Regions from separate parts of the Rothia sp. HMSC064D08 genome, predicted to be linked through region 1. Evidence: predicted binding sites of a transcription regulator. Region 1 holds the regulator's gene; the other holds the start of a gene.
The links. The regulator LexA, encoded in region 1, represses DNA repair genes until DNA is damaged. The targets are predictions, from matches to a motif close to TCGAACANNTGTTCGA.

Region 1 (8,473 bases):
GAATCCAGAGGCGACGGAAATCGCCCTTCTTCTTACGACGGTGGTCGTAACTGTATACGAGCGAGTGGGTGACCTGTTCCTTAGCCTTACGGTACAGGCGCGAACGCTGACCGCGGTAACCGGATGCACGATCGAGAATAGTACGGCGCTTCTTGTGCGCGTTAACCGCGCGCTTCACACGTGCCACGTGTGTCTCCTTCGTCTTATGTCCTGAACGGCCATCATGTTATACCGTGCAGGAGCGAGTCTTGGTCTGTGATGCGGGTTTTCCCGCTTCTCTAGGCGAATTGTAAGCGTAGCTTACTTACCCAGCATCTTCTTAACAACCTTTGCCTGGCCACCAGTAACAATCTGGTCGGATGCCAGACGACGGGTCAGACGAGATGACTTGTGCTCCAGGTAGTGGCGGCGGTTCGCCTGCTGGCGCTTAACCTTGCCGCTACCGGTGAGCTTGAAGCGCTTCTTAGCACCAGAGTGGGTCTTCTGCTTCGGCATAGCTGCCGTTCTCCTTACATTCATCCCCGCGCGAGCGGAGTAGCTTGAGGGGGAAGAGTGCCCTCCCCCAAGGACGAATTATACGATCGGGGATTAACCCGCCGTGCCGAACTCAAAGTTCAAGGACGCCACCTCCACGAGGGGCGCCCCCAAGCTGTGTTTCGGCTCTATTACTCGGCTGAAGCCTGAGCTTTCAACTCGGCAGGCATAGCATCTGCCAATGAGTTACTAACGGGCTTCGCCGTAGTCGTGTCGAGACGCTCGCGACCCTTGCGGTTGCTTGAGTTCTGTCCACGGCGCACTTCTGCTTTACCGCGAAGCGGTGCCAGAACCATCACCATGTTGCGTCCATCCTGACGAGGACGAGACTCAATGGTGCTCACCTCAGCCAGCTCTTCTGCCAAACGCTCAAGCAGACGCACACCCATCTCGGGGCGCTGCTGTTCACGACCTCGGAACTGAATCATGGCCTTGACTTTATCCCCACCGGTCAAGAAACGACGAGCGTGCCCAACCTTGGTTTCATAGTCATGGGTATCAATCTTCAGACGGAAACGGATTTCCTTCAGAACGGCGTTAACCTGTTTCTTGCGGGATTCACGAGCCTTGACCGCAGCTTCGTACTTGTACTTACCGTAGTCCATGAGCTTACAAACGGGCGGTTTCGCGTTCGGGGCAACCTCGACAAGGTCAAGTTCGGCATCCTCAGCAAGACGCAAGGCATCTTTAAGAGGAACAACGCCTACCTGCTCGCCACCGGGGCCAACAAGTCGGACCTCCGGAACGCGGATACGATCGTTTATGCGTGGTTCGCTAATGAGTAGCTCCTGTGCTCTGTGGGTTTCCCCGTGAATATTATCCGTGGCGAGCACTAAAAAGCCCTCGCCGTTTACAAGCGAAGGCACACATCGAATACCGAAAATTCGGTTATCTAACCCGTCTGCCTCACACCATATGCGGGCGGATGCGGGTGGGAGTAGACTCCACTTGCAAACAGTACATTAGTCTACCGGGTTTACAGCTAATTCACAAGAAAATGCCAAGAACGATAACCTTCTTCGTCATATTCCCGTTTTATCCCTGTGAAGCCGGTCAGTCAGCCTAGTAAACCTGCTGTGAGGGGTAGCTGCGACTATACGCATTACGCTACCCCGTACAGGGCAAAATCTTATCTAAAAACCTGTGTAGCGAACATATGAAGATTTACATTCACGGATCGTTCAAGGTACTTCAGCACGCAGAATTAGTACACAGGACCGGTAAATTTCTCGCCAGGCCCCTGCCCCGGCTCATCTGGGATTGACGATGCTTCCCGAAACGCCAGCTGTAACGTCCGCAGCCCATCACGCAGCGGAGCGGCATGCTGCGAACCAATTTCTGGAGCCGCCGCCGTCACAAACCCCGCCAATGCAGTAATAAGTTTGCGTGCCTCATCCAAGTCCTGTAACTCCGCAGCATTATCTTCGGCAGCCAGACCGCATTTGACGGCTGCAGCGCTCATGAGATGGACAGCCGCAGCACCGATAATCTCAACGGCTGGCACATCGGCAATATCCCGCATCTGTTCACTAACGGCATGCATTTGTTCATCAGTTAGCTCTGTACCGCCGTGTACAGGTACAGATTCATTTGATGATGCGCCAAATTGAAAACTATTCGTCGTGTTACTCATGGTTCTAGAATCTCACACTCTCTAAAGTTCACCAAGACATCATCAACTGAGACTACACAAATCTATGAAGCAGAAAGAAGCTTAATTTGCACAGAATCAACCGCCTGTGACATAAGGTCGCTGCTCGCCAGACTCCGCTGAAAATCCTGAATTACCATATTGAGCTGTTCGCGGGTAAGTCCGGGAAGAACAGCAAGTTTAATCGCAAGTTCAGGACCGGCACCTCCGCCCCTTAGGATCTTCCCCGTGCCTGTGCGTGCCTGTACGCCGTCACCAACATCGCATTGAACATCCACCAAAGCGGGTTGTGTAGAGATAAGGCGCTTTAGTTCATTTAGTACCTCGTCGTTGAGATACGAAGGGATCCACGGTTTCCCCTGCGCCAAAGACCAAACAGCGGGGCGACGTACCACAAAGGTGAGGTTCTGACCAGGATTCACAACGATGAGTTGGTTATCATCTTCCACAGCACTCAATGCCGTTTTACGCATAGAGGCTGCAACCGGGCGAGCTTGCGGATGCCACTGCGTCAAAGCATCAACACTCGTAAAAACAGGAAGAGCTTTTCGACCATCTGGAGCCTGCAGGCTAACTAATGCCATATCAGCTTCTTTATCAGATACCAGACCATCATGGGTTATATGAGCTTGTGAAAGCTGAGCAACAATCGGAGCAAATATTCGCACTTCACTCAACGCTTCAAAAACTGCTGCCTCATCAACTTCACCAGCTTCAAAAGAGGTCAGAACCCGCGCTAAATCTGGGTTCGTCAAGCCATCGTCTCCATAGTATTGATGGGTTTGTGACGTTCCCTCTCCCAGGTTCCTCCCTTTCCAGGGCTGTCCGCCAGTATCAGTTTGCCTCCCAGCGCTGCGCAATTGAGCCGCAATATGCTCTGGCAACGCGCGCTGTGCAACTGCACGCTTTTGGGGTTCAGACAGATTCCGTTGTTCTTGTGGGTTATGAGGCATCATCATTAGCCGCCTTAAGAGCCTCCTCAAAAGTAAAATTGCCGATGTACAGTGCCTTCCCTAGGACAAGACCTTCCAAGCCCTGATTCGTCAGCGCACGAAGAGTGCGGATATCTTCCAGTGAAGCAACACCTCCCGAAGCTACCACGGGATGCTCAGTGAGACTGAGAACTTCATGAAGCAGCTGTAGCCCAGGTCCTGAGAGAGCACCATCTCGGCTTACATCTGTCACAATATATCGGTATGCTCCCGCAGTTTGCAGCCATCGCACTGTGTTATGCACGGAATCGCCACACCATTCGGTCCCACGTGCTACAACGGTTCCATTGCGAGCGTCCAAACCCAGAGCTATCCGCTCACCATAGTGCCCTAGTGTTTTCTCTAACCATGCCGGATGCTGCAGCGCCGCCGACGTCACATTGATGCGATCGGGTTCAAGACTCAAGGCGAATTCCAAAGAACGTTCATCTTTAACACCGCCACTGACCTGTATTTTTATAGGATTCTGAGCTGTCGCACGAACTCGATCAATAACCTCTCGAAGGATGCGGGTGTTGTTACCACGACCAAACGCCATATCCAGATCAACAAGGTGAATCCATCGTGCCCCCGCACGACACCACGATAGAGCCGCTTCCACCGGATCTGTACCCTCACTCTGTTGGGAGAGGCGACCGCCTACGGGACGCACTGCACATCCCTGAGCAATATCGACTGCGGGAAGAAGTTCTAGAGTACCCATACCCTTATCCCTGTGACCCGTATACGAAAGTTACATATGCCCCGTACCCAAAGAGGGCTAAAGCAATAATCCACAGCACAATCTGCGCGCCAAGAGATATGCCCTGTTTACGGAAAGATATACCCCCACCGGCAAAGAATGCCCCAACAGTCATAAGAATAAGTCCTGAATATAGAGGTGACATATGATGCTCCTTCGCAGTTTTTCGTAAAATTTATGATGCTACAAACGGTTCATGACGGGAAGATGCGCAACCCAGCGGCGAAGAAATTCTTCACCTGCAGCACCCGAAGCTACCGGACAAAATTGAATTGCTGTGAGAGGACCATTCTCGACAGCTGCAATATAACGCGGATCTGCATCAGTCCAACTGACAGCAGGCGGCTCCATATAGTCTATACTCTGGTCAAAATCCCAGGTAAACACGCCATCCTCTGCCTTGAAATTCAAGGGTTCAGGAAGATCCTGTAAAAATTTACTGGACACAGCGGCCTCAACCCTATAGTGTCCTCGATGAGCCCCAGCGGTAGCCAGATCTTGTGCAGCACCCGGCCACTCTCCCAGTGCAGAAATATCGAGGTCTCCAAGATCTGGGTTCACGGTTCGGATAACTTCAAACAGCATCCCAAAACCAGCCCCGGCAACGAGGACAGGACGACCGCCTGCAACGCGCCTGCCAAGCACCCGATCACCGTGGAGTTTCCGCACAACCTCGTATGTTTCGAGAGATTTCTTATGGCCAGCAATCACCATACCATCAGCGTCTCGCAGAGAATTGAGATCTGCGGTAACGAATGCTTGGGCACCGACACGCTCGCACGCTTGCTGGAGCTCGCTATATGTGCCAAATTCGCCAAGTATAGCTACGGTGGGACGTGTGGGCATAGAGACTCCTTAGTTCCGCTCCCACCGGATTCCAGACGAGCAACCGGGCGAGCATACAAATGTCATGTATCTCTAGGGTACAAACTCCAAGGTTTCTGCCCCTAATCTCACGCTATCATTGCATACCTCATGTTACATCGCCTGTATTGAGCACCATATGTCAAAAAGACTTTACGCGATACAGGTCCTCTCTCTGTCTAAAAGCTACCTGCTAATAATCACACATTAGTCAATGAGAGCAGAGAACCGCAGCCCCTACAACGCATGCATACAGTCACAGTTTCTAGGAGCTCAAGAGACAGGTACACCTGCTATTGCACGTTTGGAACCTCTAGACGCTGCCCGACTTTGACAGTTGAACCCTGCAGATCATTAAGTTTACTGATCTGCACCATGGTGTCGCGTGGATCAGTCTTCGGGTCTACCTCTTGTGCAATATCCCAGAGCGTATCTCCAGATTGAACGGTCACGTACCGGGTTCCTGCGCCTTGAGAATTATTTCCAGCGTTTGCTGTATGCGGCGATATAAGAATGAGCGCCCCAAGAACGACAAGGGCCGCCAGCGTTATCAGCGGAATGCCAAAAACCCAATTTTTCAGAGCCCTAGAGCGATGCATAGCACGTGTGAACAATGAGGGATTGCGCTTATTAACCACCGACACACCTTTAAGTTTTTCTGGAACCCGCCGCTGTCCGCTTGATGTTTTACCGTTTACGCTCTGCTGAGTCTGAGAGGAAGATGTGACGTTCACTTTCTGTGGTGTAGCTGAGAATGAAGTCTCGTATACAGCTTGTACTTGAGGAAAAGTCAGTCGAGGATGAGGATGAGGCACACGGGAACGGCTCGGTGAAGCATAGTGTGTACGTGCTCGATAAGAGCCCTGACGAACACGAGCCGGGTGAATGACGGTTAACCCCGCCGGAATCCGGGAGGAAGAAGCAGCCGTTGCCATAGTATTTTCCTTTCCTCTGGTGTGTGACAAGTTCATATCCTCGCCGTTACACACCATTCTCAATGCTCATAATGCGGTTGGTATGAGTTCATATTCCTGCAGAAAGCACATATTTTGCTTTCGGATTCTCTCAAGATGCTCTAGAAATACCGAAGTACTTCGAAGACCGATAATCCCTGCATAGCAAGAGCTTGAACTAGAACATCTCACCGAAAGACCTCGACTTTTATCGAATATGTCTTCCGTAGACACCAACTATATCGAATCTAGTTTCGATAGTCTAGTAGAAAGTTACTAAATATTTCTTCGATTATATTCAAGGTTCATAGAATATTTGTTTGAAGTTTTCTTTCTGATGCTTTAGACTGAGAATCGAGACGGTTCATCGTTATGCCTACCTGGATCCAGTCAATGTTTTAGGAACCATAGCGTGCGCAAATAGTTAGAAAGAAGGCTCCGCATGACACCCGAAGCTCAGCGCCCTCCGCTGACTCCACGTCAGCAGAAAATTTTGGATGCGATTCGTACAGAAATCGAGCAGAAAGGATATCCCCCTTCGATGCGCCAGATCGGCGATATCGTTGGATTGGCTTCACTTTCTTCGGTGACTCATCAGCTCGGCCGTCTTGAGAAGATGGGGTATATTCGCCGCGATCCAAAACTACCGCGTGCCATCGAGATTCTTGACGATATAGAGTCTGAGGGCGCTTCAGCCCATTTTCCGGAGCTGCCTACATTTGAGGTGAGCGATGAGGATATGGTTCCCGTGCCCCTCGTAGGTCGCATTGCCGCTGGTGGGCCTATTACGGCTGAGCAATCCGTTGAGGATGTTCTCTCTCTCCCCCGCCAGCTCGTGGGCAGCGGGAAGCTCTTCATGCTTCGCGTCAAAGGGGATTCTATGATTGACGCCGCCATATGCGACGGTGACTGGGTTGTTGTGCGTGAACAACACACCGCTGATAATGGAGACATTGTTGCGGCTCTTCTTGACGACGAAGCGACCGTCAAAGTATTCCGCCAAGTAGATGGTCATACCTGGCTGCTCCCCCGAAATTCCCAATATGAGCCCATACTCGGCGACCGCGCCACGGTGATGGGTAAAGTAGTTTCTGTTCTGCGAAGCATCTAACAGGGACCTTCTGAACTGCGCGCGTTTTTCTCAAAAGACACGCGCTAGAGGTTCCGTTCCTGCGTATTCAACCGTCTCATGTCCAGAAGGAACAACAGCACAATGATTGACCGTGAGATCGTTTTTATTGTCTATGTATCGGATATCGAGGCCTCAGTGTCCTTCTATACGAGCATTTTAAATCTTGAGGTCAGTTTTACCTCGCCACGCTATGTCACCATGGATTTAGCGCCGGGAGTCTCGCTAGCGTTGTGGACCGGAGCAAGCAATACTCTTCATGAAACTTCAACACGTACGTCTGAGGTATGTATAAATCTCAAGGGCTCCGATGCAGAAATCCTCACGCAGTACCAAGCCTGGGTGGAACAAGGGGTTGTCATATTGGAAGAACCCCATCGTGATGTATTTGGGATGACTTTCGTAGCAAGTGATCTAGATGGGAACCGTATCCGAGTTGCCCCGATAGACTAACTAATTACTATAGGCAGCCATAAGCGCACAATACATCAGGGAGGGTACCGTCGAACGGTACCCTCCCTTTCCCACATTACATCTATGGACGCTTCGCTACGTTTATGTCTCGGTACCAGTACCGGAATACAATGTGTATTAAACCCACGTATCTTATTGTTTTTAGTCAATACTCTGGTAAAGCCGTTCCAAAGCGCCTAAAACAACATTCTTATCCTGGGTGGTCCAAAGGTTAGGCATCGCCCGCATCAGGTACCCACCGTATCGCTGAGTCGCCAGCCTAGAGTCAAGGATCGCCACTACCCCGCGATCGTGGACGGAACGTATCAATCGCCCTGATCCCTGAGACATGCGGATTGCCGCATGATATGCCGAAACAGCCATAAACCCATTCCCGCCTTTTTCTGCCACGGCACGGGTACGCGCTTGAGCGAGAGGATCGTCTGGGCGCGGGAACGGTATACGGTCCATCAGTACCAGACGACAGGAGTCGCCGGGAACATCCACTCCCTGCCAAAGGCTCATGGTGCCGAAAAGACAAGCATTTATATCTTCAGTAAACTCCTCGACAAGAGCCCGCAATGAGGACTCTCCCTGCAAGAGAATATTCAAATCCGTGTGCTGACGTACATATTCAGCCGCCTGCTCGGCACCTCGCTTCGACGAGAATAGCCCCAGGGCACCGCCACCAGAGGCTTCGCATAATTCACGTAATCGTTCGAGCTGTTGAGGATTCACACCAAAACTCGGTTTGGGCAAATCGGAGGCCACATACATAATGCCCTGCCGTGGATAATCAAAGGGAGAACCTACATCAAGACCTTCCCAGCGCGGAGCCTGCGGTCCCGCCAGCCCCAGGGCACCTGCTACCGCATCAAACGACTCACCTACGGTGAGGGTTGCACTCGTAAGAATAACGGTACGGTCCTCAAAAAGCCCCTCACGCAAACGGCTTCCGATGTTCAAAGGAGCAACGTGGAGTGTGGCGGGATCCTGATCGGAAGCTGCGGTATATCGTCCGTTTTCCCAACCACCCTGGCGTGATAGCCACAGCACTTCGCGATGTTCGGCAGACTCCAGCATACGCGTTGCGGCATCGTGTACCTCAGAAACACGTGAACGAGCCATCTGAAGCCCGGCATCCGCCTCTTTATT
Region 2 (8,473 bases), on a different contig from region 1:
CCGGTCTGAGCAAGAGCCCTGCTGCAGAGCGTATTGGTTTTGATGAAAACGGTACGATGATCGGTCTTTCGTAGTGGTTTCTGTGCCATATTTCGCCCATAAAAGGCGAAGGCAAGCTTGATAAGGTGCCGTGGGCATCCTCGTTATGTTGGGATACGCACGGCACCTTTTCTGCGTCTTCGTGGGCTGTACCGAGGGGTAGCTTTTACTGATTTCGTGCGTGTCGCGAAAAACCATTCAAACAGACCAATTGGTGTATAGAACCCGCATGATTACGCGGGTTTAACAATACTGTTATTTAGGGGTGTACCTTGAAAAATGGCTGTATGACGCGGAACTTCTAGAAAAAATTTTTAGTGATTTATGCCATATAAAAATCAATAAAATCTCGATTGGTATTTAAATGCCCTGCTTTCATGCGGGGTAAAAATAACAGAATGGTTACAAATATGCGCTCAGCTTATCTAAGGTGTTTGGGGAGCAAAAACCATGTAGAAAACCGACCCAAAAGTAGGCTAAACTTGAGTTATCAAGTGATCGAAGGTTTCATGAATTGTCCTCGAGTTGCTTGTGTTTGAGTGAGTGATAGATACCCCCGGGTGTCATAAAACGACCGCGCTATGGTAGCGCGGTCGTTTTGTTTAACCAGACTTGTGCTGCTAGAAAGCCTACAGGATGTACTGGGCTACCAGCCCCGTGAACCCCATTCTTCAAGGTGTGGACGCTCGGTGCCTAATGTCGTGGAACGCCCATGACCCGGAAGCACAATCGCTTCATCATCAAAGTTTCCAAAGAGTTTTTCAAGAACGTTTGAGAAAAGTTCGCCAAACTGCGCGGGAGAATCGGTCTTGCCTACGCCGCCGGGGAAGAGTGCATCGCCGGTGAAAAGCAGGGTAGCGGGGGAGCCATCTTCCCATGTGGTCTGCACAGAATATACGATGGATCCGGGAGTATGCCCGGGAACGGAAATAGCGCGCACCTGCAGCTCTGTATCGTAAAAATCAAAAACTTCGCCGCCGTTTAACTCGTTTTCAATCGTGAAATTTTCTTGCGCATGAATGGCCTCGGTGTCTGCGGATCCTGCATAAGTAATGGCACCGGTGAGAGATTCAAGATCGCGCAGAGCACGAATGTGGTCCCAGTGCCCATGGGTGACCATAATGCCCGTCACGCCAAGAGCACGGCGGGGGATGGGCTCGAAATCTTCTTTAGATTCGAGAATGCGCACTCGGCGGTCGTTTTCTTCTGTAAGGGCTAGGTTTGGGCAGTCCTGCATGATTGCCTCAAGCGTGAAGGTATACAGTGCTTCCGCATCATAAGCGGGATCGATCAGCATTTGCTCGCCAGTATGGCGAATCGTGATCAGGTAGACGCTGTTATCCATGTCTGAGACGCTTAGGGCACGTACCGTAAATTCCGGATTTTCGAAGATAAGAGTTGATTCGGGATAAGTAGCCATATATCCAGTGTACTGATGCGGTGTATATCCCGTTTCTAGCGGCAGGTATAAGGGGGTAACGGGAACGAAAGTCGCCAGGAAAAAAGTTCGCCACGAGTCAAACCTGCATCATAAAGCATGCTATCCCCGCCGAAAGAGCGTAGAATGTAGATTCGAAGATAGACGAAAGGATTTTCGATGCCTCCCCGCGCTGGATCAGCAACCACCCCTTTGCAGTCAAACGACTTGAGTAGCATTCGTGTGCAGGGTGCCCGTGAGAACAACCTCAAAAATGTTGATCTTGCGATTCCACGTGACGCAATGGTGGTTTTTACAGGGCTATCGGGATCGGGTAAATCTTCACTTGCTTTTGACACCATCTTCGCAGAGGGACAACGCAGGTACGTTGAATCACTATCTTCCTACGCGCGTATGTTCCTTGGGCAGGTGGATAAGCCCGATGTTGATTTTATTGAGGGGCTATCGCCAGCGGTCTCTATCGATCAGAAATCTACTTCAAAAAACCCGCGGTCGACAGTAGGCACCATCACCGAGATTTACGATTATATGCGTCTGCTGTGGGCTCGTGTAGGGCGTGCGCATTGCCCAGTGTGCGGTGAAGAAATTACCAAGCAAACCCCGCAGCAGATTGTCGATGCACTGCTGGAATACCCCGAACGTACGCGTTTGCAGGTTCTTGCCCCCGTGGTATCAGCTCGCAAAGGTGAGTTTGTTGATCTGTTCAAAGACCTGGTGACACAGGGCTATTCGCGTGCCCGGGTGGACGGAAAAACAGTTCAACTCTCGGATCCTCCTAAACTAGCGAAACAATACAAACACACCATTGACGTTGTGGTAGATCGCATCGTGATTAAGGAAGGCATCCACCAGCGACTGACCGATTCCGTGGAGACCGCACTCAGACTAGCCGATGGTCGCTCGCTCATCGAATTCGTAGATGTACAGGCAGATTCACCCGAACGCACCCGAACATTTAGTGAAAACCTGGCGTGCCCCAACAATCATCCTCTGCAGGTGGACACTATTGAGCCACGTGCCTTCTCCTTCAACTCGCCCTTCGGCGCATGCCAAGCTTGCGATGGTATTGGGTCCAGGCTTGAAGTTGATGAGGATCTTTTAGTACCCAACCCAGACATGACTCTGGGCGAAGGCGCTATTGCTCCGTGGTCGCAGGGAAAATCTACCACCGAGTATTGGCTGCGTCTTCTTGCAGGTCTTGGCGAAGAGCTCGGATTTGACCTTAACACTCCGTGGAAAGATCTTCCTGCCAAAGTTCGCAAAGCAATTCTGGAGGGCAAAGATTTTAAAGTTGAGGTCTCGTACCGCAACCGTTTTGGGCGCGAACGCCGCTATACCTCCGGGTTTGAGGGTGTTAAAGCCAATATCATGCGTAAACATCAAGAAACTGAATCTGATTTTGCGCGTGATCGCTACGAACAATATATGCGTCAGGTTGCATGCCCGGTATGTCACGGTGCGCGGCTTAACCCTACTATTCTCAGCGTCAAAATTGAGGGTAAATCCATTGCGGATGTAACCGCTATGCCGCTTCGTACCGCCTTAGATTTTATGCGCGCCCTAAAGCTGACCCCTCGCGAGGCTAAGATCGCCGACCAGGTACTTAAAGAGCTTGATGCACGCTTGCAATTCCTCTTGGACGTAGGACTCGATTACCTGACGTTATCACGCTCTGCTGGCACGCTTTCGGGCGGTGAGGCCCAGCGCATACGACTGGCAACCCAGATTGGTTCCGGGCTCGTTGGTGTGCTTTATGTGTTGGATGAGCCCTCTATAGGTTTGCACCAGCGCGACAACCGACGTCTAATCGATACCTTGACAAAGCTACGTGATATGGGAAATACCCTCATCGTAGTGGAACATGACGAAGACACGATGCGGGAAGCCGACTGGATTGTCGATGTTGGTCCAGGTGCGGGCGAACACGGCGGTGAAATCGTCCATTCGGGCACTTACAAGGAACTTTTGTCCAATAAAAAGTCGATAACCGGTGATTATATGGCGGGTCGGCGCTCTATTGAAGTTCCAAAGAAACGCCGCCCACATGACCGTAAACGTGTGTTAAAGGTCTATGGAGCTCGCGAGAACAACCTCAAAAATGTTGATGTTACCTTCCCCCTAGGTGTTTTTACCGCGATCACAGGCGTATCGGGATCGGGTAAATCAACCCTCGTGAACGATATTCTCTATACCTCACTGGCGAATAAACTCAACGGTGCAAAACAGGTTCCCGGACGGCACAAGAAGGTAGACGGTCTGGAACATCTAGATAAGGTTATTCACGTTGACCAATCGCCTATTGGACGTACTCCGCGGTCGAATCCTGCGACATACACCGGCGTGTTCGACCATATTCGTAAGCTCTTTGCCGAGACGAATGAGGCTAAAGTGCGCGGATATACCCCCGGACGGTTCTCGTTTAACGTTAAAGGCGGTCGATGCGAAGCATGCTCGGGTGACGGCACCCTCAAGATTGAGATGAACTTTTTGCCGGATGTTTACGTGCCTTGCGAAACCTGCCAGGGAAAACGCTATAACCGCGAAACCCTCGAAGTGCATTACAAAGGTAAGACTATTTCTGATGTGCTTGAAATGCCGGTGGAGGAAGCTGCAGAATTTTTTGCGGCCTTCACCCCGATCGCTCGGCACTTGAACACGCTGGTTGATGTGGGGCTTGGCTACATTCGTCTGGGGCAGCCCGCAACCACGCTTTCAGGTGGTGAGGCGCAGCGCGTGAAACTTGCCGCAGAGCTGCAGAAGCGTTCTAACGGTCGTTCGATCTATGTGCTTGATGAGCCTACAACGGGTCTGCATTTTGAGGATATCCGTAAGCTCTTAACTGTGCTTCAGTCTCTTGTTGATAAGGGCAATACCGTTATCACGATTGAACACAACCTTGATGTCATTAAATGTGCCGACTGGATTATTGATATGGGTCCGGAAGGTGGCGATGGTGGAGGCACCGTAATCGCCGAAGGAACGCCTGAAGACGTCGCACAGGTTGAGGAGTCTCATACCGGACGTTTCATCAAGGAACTTTTGGTGTGAGTCATATTTCAGGTAATCATCCGCGAGCGCAAATGCGCGGTGCTGTAACAACTCTCGACAGAGTACGCCATATTCTTGCTGCTCAGTTAGAGGCAGATTTCTGTTTACCTGCGGGAGCTATCTCTCAAGCACAGAATCTGGGTGCTGAGGTCTTGAGTGCACTGCAGCTTCCAGCAGAAGAGATGAGCGCATCCCGCCGCCGCAACGCTGATACATGGGAACTTCGGGTAGGTAACTATCTGGGCGTGGGGTTACTTTGCGCAAAGTATCCCCGAGTTTTGAAAACGGCCACTGAGTATATGCGTGGGGATCTCTCAAATTGGTTGGGCGATTATGCACCGTTACGCCAGCTGAATGAACTCTTGACCCCTTACAGCCAGCAGGTGAGCGGAACAAGCGTATATTACACGCCTTCACGCAACCTGCTTGAATCTGTGGTTCCGCCGGATATTCCGGCGCAAGAGGTTAAATGTGCGGTACCCGGAATCGGCATGATGCGCCGGGTAGATAGCGGGGCGCTTCGAGAATCCTTACGGCAACATATTTGCGGTCTTCACACGGTGACGAAAGCGCCGAACGCCTCGGCAGATGCTTTAGAGGCAGACGAAGATGATATGGCGGCTTCGGAATTCTCGGTACGAATAGAGCTCCTTCACCCCGAGCAGTACGAGCGTTTTCGCGGTGATCCACGGTATGCGAACGCTTTAGGGTTTAGCAATCGTCGCCCCGATATTATGGTCCTTGCCGCGTTTGACCCTGCCGCCGCCACTGCTTTGGCAGATCCTTTAGCAATGGCGGGTGCAAGTGACGATTCGCCACTGATGCGTCAAATCGGTATTGATGTGCTGCCACAGGTGCGACAACGTGGGCTTGCTGCGCGTCTTGTATATGAACTCTCCCGAATGGTTCTTGCCGATGGGTACGTTCCGTTTTATGGGACCAGCCCTTCGCATGTGCTCTCACAGCGCGTGGCTTTGGCAGCCGGATTCATCCCTACATGGTGGGAGTTTGTCTCAACGAGCATGCACGATATGCCGCTCGATGAAGCATCGTAAGGTTCGTAAATTTTTGGTGAGAGTCAGAGAATTTCAGTGAGCGCCCGCTGCGCCATGAGAAAACCGATAATTGCGGCTATCCAGAGTATGGCACCGTCGGCGTTACGGGTTGCTAAGCTAACAAGGCGGTCCAGCTTAGGCGTTAACCATGATACGGAAAAACTACGTATCACCAATAGGGTAAGTGTGGGAATAAACATTATGATGCAATAGCTCACCAGTACTATGAGTTTGCCGATGATAGTGGATTCCCAAGTGTTAATCATGCTAATGGCAGCAAGGTAAGGAAGCATTGTTGCGGCTTCGAGGACCCCGGCAAGAAGTGCGATGAAGATTGTCGTGCGCGGATCGGCGACCTTTTCGAGGCGAGTGCGCCATTTTGTTTCGCTGGCACGGCTGTTGGGATCGGGTGAGAGAATACCGTATGCGAAGAGAAGAACTCCCAGAACCAACTGAATCCAGTAGCGCTCTTGAGATGAAAAGACAGGGTGGTGCGTCCAAGTGATAGTTTCTACACCGAGCAGAAGTAGGAAGCCAAGCACTACATAAAATAGTCCAAGCGTAAAGCAATAAAGTATTAGTGTACGTGCCCTAAGCTGTGACTGCGCGAGAAAAATGAGCGGAATAACTAGTGTTCCTGTGCTAAGAGAATCAAGTAGAGCCAAACCGAGAAGCGTCATGAAAAACAAGGGTGACCTCCTAGATGCGGAGTGAAGGATACCGCATATCTTTTTGGTACAACTGTATTATTTAAAAGTACCATGTATTTTAAGCAGAAGACGTAAGATAGACATGTGCCGAAAAATGTTAATCATCAGCAGCGTCAAGACGATATTGCACGAGCCGCATTTGAACTTATCGCTCGTGATGGGCTAATGAACGCCAGTGTTCGAGCCGTTGCTGATTATTCCGGTTATTCAGCTGGATCAATTCGACATTATTTTCCCGCACATGAAGAGCTTCTACGCTATGTTTCAAACTATCTGACGCAACGCATCAGTAATCGTATTTCAGCTATTACACAAGATGAAAAAATTACGGTACGGCAGCGTGTAGAAAAAGTTTGCGAGCAACTTCTTCCACTTGACACCATACGTAAACAAGAGATCATTGCCTATGCAGAATTGGGCCGTCTTGAACGTACCCAGCCAACAGGACGTTTAGAGGAAGGACAAGGAATCGACAAGGTTTGCGAGATTTCGCTCGCTGCATTAGATGAGCATCATATTCTCAGTGAGGCACGTCGTATACAGCTGGCACATCGGTTGCACTGGGTGCTTGACGGTTTAGCTGCACAAGAAATCATATATCCAAGTTACATAACTCCAGCGGGTATTCAGGCAGAGTTACATCAAACTCTCGACGATATTGAGCAGGAGATCGCTGAAGCAACCGTTACGAACAAGCACCCCGAAACATAGGAAGAATTTACTCAAGACGCATGAACCTAGATCCATAAATGCATAGAAGCGCCCACAACACGGGATTGGTCTTTCGGAAACTTACCCGAAGACCAACCCCGCATTTCTCACAAGATTTACTAGGAGTTCTCAAGATCCGCACCGTTAGATGTGATCACTCGACGGTACCAATCAAAAGACTTCTTACGGTAACGGGAGAGTGACCCCGAGCCGTCGTCATGACGATCTACATAGACGAAACCGTAGCGTTTCGACATCTGCGCTGTAGACGCCGAAACCATGTCGATACAGCCCCACGTAGTGTAACCGAGTAGCTGCACGCCATCGGCAATAGCTTCGCGCACCTGTTCCAGGTGTGCCCGCAGATAATCGATACGGTAATCGTCGATCACGGTCATTTCACCATCGACCTCAACAAGTTCGTCGCGTGCGCCTAAGCCGTTCTCGACGATGAAGAGCGGTTTCTGCCAGCGGTCCCAGTACTGGTTGAGTACAATACGCAGCCCAACAGGATCGATCTGCCATCCCCATTCGGAAGCGGTCAATGTTGGGTTAGATACTCCACCGAGAATATTCCCTTCGTTGCTTTCGCTGCGGCTTGGGTCGCTGCTGGCACAGGTGGACATGTAGTAGCTGAACGAGACAAAATCGACTGTATTTTTGAGGTCTTCCCGATCTCGTTCGGTAATGTTGAGCTCGATACCTTTTTCGTGGAGCATGCGTAGGAAATATCCGGGATAGGTTCCACGAACGTGCACGTCGCCAAAGGCAAAGTTAGCGTGTTCGGCGTGCAGGGCGGCGAGCGCATCCTGGGGTGATGGTGTGAGCGGATAGGTTGGCATTGCTAAAATCATGCAGCCAATCTGGGCTTGAGGTGCGAGCTCGCGGGCAGCACGGGTGGCGCGCGCTGAGGCGACAAGCTCATGATGAATTGCTTGGTAGAGGTCTTGCTCACTCAGCTGTTCTTTGGGGGTGTTAATACCGCCAGACATAAACGGTAAGTGCAGTACCGAATTGATTTCGTTGAAGGTGAGCCAGTATTTTACCCGGTGGCCGTAGCGTTCAAAGAGTACCCGGCAGTATCGTTCGTAGAAGTCGATAAGATCGCGGCTTACCCAGCCGTTGTATTGTTCTGCAAGGTAGAGCGGTGTTTCGTAGTGGCTGATAGTGATGAGCGGTTCGATGCCGTATTTTTCAAGTTCATCGAGCACACGGTCGTAGAAGGCGAGGCCTTCCTCATTCGGTTTTGTTTCATCACCGTTTGGGAAGACACGTGACCAAGCGATGGAGAACCGGAATACTTTGAACCCCATTTCCGCAAGGAGAGCGATGTCTTCGGGGTAGCGGTGGTAGAAATCGGTGCCCTCAAGTTTGAGGTTATCGGGCGTGGGCGCGGCACTTCGTGGGTTCAGCCCTCCGTGAGGGAGTACATCCTGGATGCTAGGACCCTTGCCGCCTTCATCCCAGGCACC

Region 2: a site for LexA is predicted at 1,600-1,615, ahead of uvrA (excinuclease ABC subunit UvrA). Genes of this name have one in related genera too.

Annotation. Positions count from the first base shown of each region.
Region 1 covers NZ_KV797899.1:300,993-309,465, reverse strand. The annotation lists gene rplT (50S ribosomal protein L20) at 1-187, opposite strand, end outside; gene rpmI (50S ribosomal protein L35) at 301-495, opposite strand; gene infC (translation initiation factor IF-3) at 666-1,367, opposite strand; gene HMPREF2625_RS06745 (DUF1844 domain-containing protein) at 1,739-2,167, opposite strand; gene HMPREF2625_RS06740 (SseB family protein) at 2,230-2,940, opposite strand; gene HMPREF2625_RS06735 (HisA/HisF-related TIM barrel protein) at 3,128-3,880, opposite strand; gene HMPREF2625_RS06730 (hypothetical protein) at 3,885-4,064, opposite strand; gene HMPREF2625_RS06725 (imidazole glycerol phosphate synthase subunit HisH) at 4,103-4,765, opposite strand; gene HMPREF2625_RS06720 (LysM peptidoglycan-binding domain-containing protein) at 5,077-5,718, opposite strand; gene lexA (transcriptional repressor LexA) at 6,179-6,847, shown strand; gene HMPREF2625_RS06710 (VOC family protein) at 6,950-7,318, shown strand; gene HMPREF2625_RS06705 (ATP-dependent DNA helicase) at 7,481-8,473, opposite strand, start outside.
Region 2 covers NZ_KV797900.1:513,091-521,563, reverse strand. The annotation lists gene HMPREF2625_RS09000 (formate--tetrahydrofolate ligase) at 1-74, shown strand, start outside; gene HMPREF2625_RS08995 (MBL fold metallo-hydrolase) at 686-1,459, opposite strand; gene uvrA (excinuclease ABC subunit UvrA) at 1,637-4,525, shown strand; gene HMPREF2625_RS08985 (GNAT family N-acetyltransferase) at 4,522-5,580, shown strand; gene HMPREF2625_RS08980 (GAP family protein) at 5,604-6,260, opposite strand; gene HMPREF2625_RS08975 (TetR/AcrR family transcriptional regulator) at 6,375-7,001, shown strand; gene HMPREF2625_RS08970 (glycoside hydrolase family 1 protein) at 7,121-8,473, opposite strand, start outside.